DNA from 2 places in the Streptomyces sp. NPDC017056 genome. Region 2 is predicted to be linked to the other one. Evidence: predicted binding sites of a transcription regulator. Region 2 holds the regulator's gene; the other holds the start of a gene.

Region 1 (2,395 bases), on a different contig from region 2:
TGCCCAGCACGTCCAGACCGGCCTGGTCCAGCTTGAGGCCGACCTCTTCGGCGATGACGGTCGCGCCGGTCAGCGCGGCCATGTCGCCCAGCATCGCCTTGCGGCGGTCACCGAAGCCGGGCGCCTTGACGGCGACGGCGTTGAAGGTGCCGCGGATCTTGTTGACGACCAGCGTCGACAGGGCCTCGCCCTCGACGTCCTCGGCGATGATCAGCAGCGGCTTGGAGGAGCCGGCCTGGATGACCTTCTCCAGCAGCGGCAGCAGGTCCTGGATCGAACCGATCTTGCCCTGGTGGATGAGGATGTACGGGTCCTCCAGGACGGCTTCCATGCGCTCCTGGTCGGTGACCATGTACGGCGACAGGTAGCCCTTGTCGAAGGCCATGCCCTCGGTGAAGTCCAGCTCCAGACCGAAGGTGTTGGACTCCTCGACGGTGATGACACCGTCCTTGCCGACCTTGTCCATCGCCTCGGCGATCAGCTCGCCGACCTGCTTGTCCTGGGCGGACAGACCGGCGACGGCGGCGATGTCGGACTTCTCGTCGATCGGGCGGGCGGTCGCGAGGAGGTCCTCGGACACGGCCTTGACCGCGGCGTCGATGCCCTTCTTCAGGGCGGCAGGGGAAGCACCGGCGGCGACGTTGCGCAGACCCTCGCGGACCAGCGCCTGGGCCAGCACGGTGGCGGTGGTGGTGCCGTCACCAGCGATGTCGTTGGTCTTGGTCGCCACCTCCTTCACCAGCTGCGCGCCGAGGTTCTCGTACGGGTCGTCGACCTCGACCTCGCGGGCGATGGTGACACCGTCGTTGGTGATCGTGGGGGCGCCGAACTTCTTGTCGATGACGACATTGCGGCCCTTGGGGCCGATCGTCACCTTCACGGTGTCGGCCAGCTTGTTGACGCCGCGCTCAAGGGCGCGACGGGCGTCCTCGTCGAACTTCAGGATCTTCGCCATGAGTTTCGTGTCCTTAGTCGTTCTCTCCAACGAACTGCGCCCCGGGCGACCGGTTGTTTAGACGCGGGAACCAGGGGCGCAGATCAAGGCAATCTTCGGTGAATTACTTCTCGACGATCGCGAGCACGTCGCGAGCCGAGAGAACGAGGTACTCCTCGCCGTTGTACTTCACCTCGGTGCCGCCGTACTTGCTGTAGAGCACGACGTCGCCGACGGATACGTCGAGCGGAAGACGGTTGCCGTCCTCGAAGCGGCCCGGGCCCACGGCCAGGACGACGCCCTCCTGGGGCTTCTCCTTGGCAGTGTCCGGAATGACCAGGCCCGAAGCCGTGGTCTGCTCGGCGTCGAGCGGCTGGACCACGATGCGGTCCTCAAGCGGCTTGATGGCAACCTTGGAGCTGGCGGTCGTCACGATCCGACCTCCCCCTTCGGAGATCTCACGGGGTTAACTGTCTGAGGTGGCGACCAGGTGGATCCGTCGTCGCGGGTGCCGGACCTGCCCGTCGCTGTGTTTGGCACTCCCCGGTGGAGAGTGCCAGAGCCGAGACTATGACGCGGTTAGCACTCGGTCAAGCGGAGTGCCAATGTGCCTTGCGGCGCGTGTTGCGTGTGTGGGTGGCCCCTGGCCTCCTTGCCCAGGTGCCTGGGGGCGCAACCCTCTTGTCAGAACGTTGACGCGCTGCGCGCGGCTTTGCGCTGTCGCGCGGGGTTGCGGTTCGCGCTTCGCGCGGGGTTGCGCTGGTTTCGTTGTGGGTCGGGGCCGCGCAGGGGGGTATCTCCTCACCGCACTCGCGCGAACCATGTCTTGAACGCTGAACCTGGTGTAGCGAGCTGTCGGCTGCGGGGACACCCCCCTGCACGTCCCCTCCGGCCGGTTTTGCAGCCCCGCGCGAGTGGGGGTGGGGGAGGGAAAGACACCAGTAGCGCAGCAGCCAGGTGGTGAGGGCGCCGTCGGTGTGGGGCAAACCTCCACAATGGGCCCATGCGCATACTCGTCGTCGAGGATGAAGAAGGGCTGGCCGACTCGTTGCGGCGGGGGCTGGGGGCTGACGGGCACTGGGTGGATGTTGCCCTTGACGGTCATCGTGGGCTGGAGCTCGCGCTTACCGCGGCGTATGACGCGATCGTGCTGGACGTCATGCTTCCCGGGCCCAGCGGGTTCGAGATCTGTGGGCGGCTGCGGCGGCAGGACGACTGGACGCCCGTACTGATGCTGACCGCCAAGGACGGCGAGTACGACGTGGCCGAGGGCCTGGACGCGGGGGCCGACGACTACCTGGCCAAGCCGTTTTCCTTCGTCGTGCTGCTTGCCAGGTTGCGTGCCCTCACCCGGCGCGGCCGGGCCGCCGAGCGCCCCCGTACGCTCCAGTGCGGCGATCTCACCCTGGACGCGGACGCGCGTCGCTGCCGTCGTGGTGACACCGACGTCGAGCTGACCGC
Region 2 (2,395 bases):
CCGCCGGCCCCGCCGCCGCCACCCGCCTGCGAGAGGGGGTCGCCGCCGAGGTCGTAGACCTGCTTCTTCTGCGGATCCGACAACACCTCGTAAGCGGCGTTGATCTCCTTGAACCGCTCCTGGGTCTTCGGATCCGGGTTCACATCCGGGTGCAGCTCGCGGGCCAGCCGCCGGAAAGCCTTCTTGATCTCGTCCTGCGAGGCATCGCGTCGTACGCCCAGGACCGCGTAATAGTCCGTGGCCACTTACGACTCCGCCAGGATCTGTCCGACGTAACGTGCCACTGCGCGTACCGCTCCCATCGTTCCGGGGTAGTCCATGCGGGTCGGTCCGACCACGCCGAGTTTGGCGACTGCCTCGTCGCCCGAACCGTAGCCGACCGCGACGACCGATGTGGACGTCAGGCCCTCATGGGCATTCTCATGCCCGATGCGTACGGTCATGCCGGAGTCCTTGGCCTCCCCGAGCAGTTTGAGGAGCACCACCTGCTCCTCAAGGGCCTCCAGCACCGGCCGGATGGTCAGTGGGAAGTCGTGCCCGAAGCGCGTGAGATTGGCGGTACCGCCGATCATCAGCCGCTCTTCGGTCTCCTCCACCAGAGTTTCCAGCAAGACCGACAGGACTGTCGAGACCGTCCCCCGGTCCTCCTGCTCGAAGGACTCCGGAAGATCCTGCACGAGCTGCGGCACATCCGTGAAACGCCGGCCCACCACGCGGCTGTTCAGCCGCGCCCGCAGGTCCGCCACGGAAGTCTCCCCGAACGGCGCCGGGCAGTCCACCAGGCGCTGCTCGACGCGACCGGTGTCCGTGATCAGGACCAGCATCAGCCGGGCCGGGGCCAGCGACAGCAGCTCCACATGGCGCACCGTGGACCGCGTCAGCGACGGGTACTGCACGACGGCGACCTGCCGCGTCAGCTGCGCCAGCAGCCGTACCGTGCGCCCCACCACGTCGTCCAGGTCGACGGCGCCGTCCAGGAAATTCTGGATGGCGCGCCGCTCGGGGCTGGAAAGCGGCTTGACGCCTGCCAGCTTGTCGACGAAGAGGCGGTAGCCCTTGTCCGTCGGGATGCGTCCCGCGCTCGTGTGCGGCTGGGCGATGAAACCCTCGTCCTCCAGCGCCGCCATGTCGTTACGGACCGTGGCGGGCGAGACACCGAGCTGGTGCCGCTGGGTCAGCGCCTTGGAGCCGACCGGCTCCTCGGTGCCGACATAGTCCTGGACGATGGCGCGCAGCACTTCGAGCCTGCGTTCACTGAGCATCGCGCACACCTCCAGTCCGGCCGTTCCACCGGCGCGCGGCCGGGTTCTTCCGGGTCGTCTTCCCTGGCACTCATCAGGTCCGAGTGCCAGACCCTGACCAAGTGTACGGCCGGGTCACCTGGGCAGGGCAAGGGCGGCGGTACCGGAACCGTGTCCCCGGCACCTGCGAAAGACGTACCGCGGACGTAGCCGGGCAGCCGCGGCCCCCGGCCCGGCGGGCAACGCTATCGCGATGCGGCTAGCGTCTCGGTATGCGTACGACATGGGAAGAAGCCGGGTGGGAACGGCTCGGCGCAGGCGTCGGGCGCCGCCGGATGCCCGGCTGGGACGAGACGGTCGGCGCCGTCGTCGGCTCGTCCGGCGTGCTGATCGTCGACACCGGCGCAACCCTCCGCGACGGGGCCGAGCTGCGCCGGCAACTGCGCGCCGTCGCGGGCCGGGAAGTGACACACGTCGCGCTGACCCACCCCCACTTCGATCACGTGCTCGGCACCGCGGCCTTCGCCGGAGTCCAGGTCTACGGCGCCGCGGGCCTCGACGAATACCTCCCGCGCGCCCAGGACGACCTGCGGCGCAGCGCCGTGTCGTACGGCGTGGACCCGGACGCCGCCGCGGAGGCCGCCGACGTCCTCGTCCACCCGCACCACCTCGTCTCCGGCGAACGCACCGTCGACCTCGGCGACCGCCAGGTCCTCCTCGCCAACGCCGGCCCCGGCCACACCGCCTACGACCTGGTGGCCGTCGTCCCCGGCACCCACGGCTCACCCGACGTCGTCTTCTGCGGCGACCTCGTCGAAGAGTCCGGCGAGCCGCAGGCGGGCACCGACGCCGTCCCCTCCCGGTGGCCGGCCGCCCTGGACCGGCTGCTGGCCCTCGGCGGGGAGGACGCGGTGTACGTACCCGGGCACGGGGCTGCCGTGGATGCCCGATTCGTCCGTGAGCAACGCGACGCACTCCGCCGCCGCTTCGGCGTGTCGCGCCACTGACCGGCCATCCCTTCTTATCGTCAGTCCAATGCGCAGCAGACAGTACGGACCGGACCTCACCCCGCCGTGGAAGAAGCAGCAGCCGGCCCCCGAGGTCGCGGCGGAACCGGACCTCGTCGTCGAAGAAGCCGCCACCGGATTCTGCGG

The links. The regulator HrcA, encoded in region 2, represses chaperone genes, less so after heat shock. The targets are predictions, from matches to a motif close to TTNGCACTCNGNNNNNCNGAGTGCNAA.
Region 1: the regulator HrcA is predicted to act here: its motif matches at 1,514-1,540, upstream of groES (co-chaperone GroES).

The regions. Positions count from the first base shown of each region.
Region 1 covers NZ_JBIRPD010000010.1:125,419-127,813, forward strand. Annotated here, with positions in the region: gene groL (chaperonin GroEL) at 1-955, opposite strand, end outside; gene groES (co-chaperone GroES) at 1,059-1,367, opposite strand; gene ACH4OW_RS19645 (response regulator transcription factor) at 1,938-2,395, shown strand, end outside.
Region 2 covers NZ_JBIRPD010000001.1:610,706-613,100, forward strand. Annotated here, with positions in the region: gene dnaJ (molecular chaperone DnaJ) at 1-245, opposite strand, end outside; gene hrcA (heat-inducible transcriptional repressor HrcA) at 246-1,262, opposite strand; gene ACH4OW_RS02870 (MBL fold metallo-hydrolase) at 1,514-2,248, shown strand; gene ACH4OW_RS02875 (DUF3097 domain-containing protein) at 2,277-2,395, shown strand, end outside.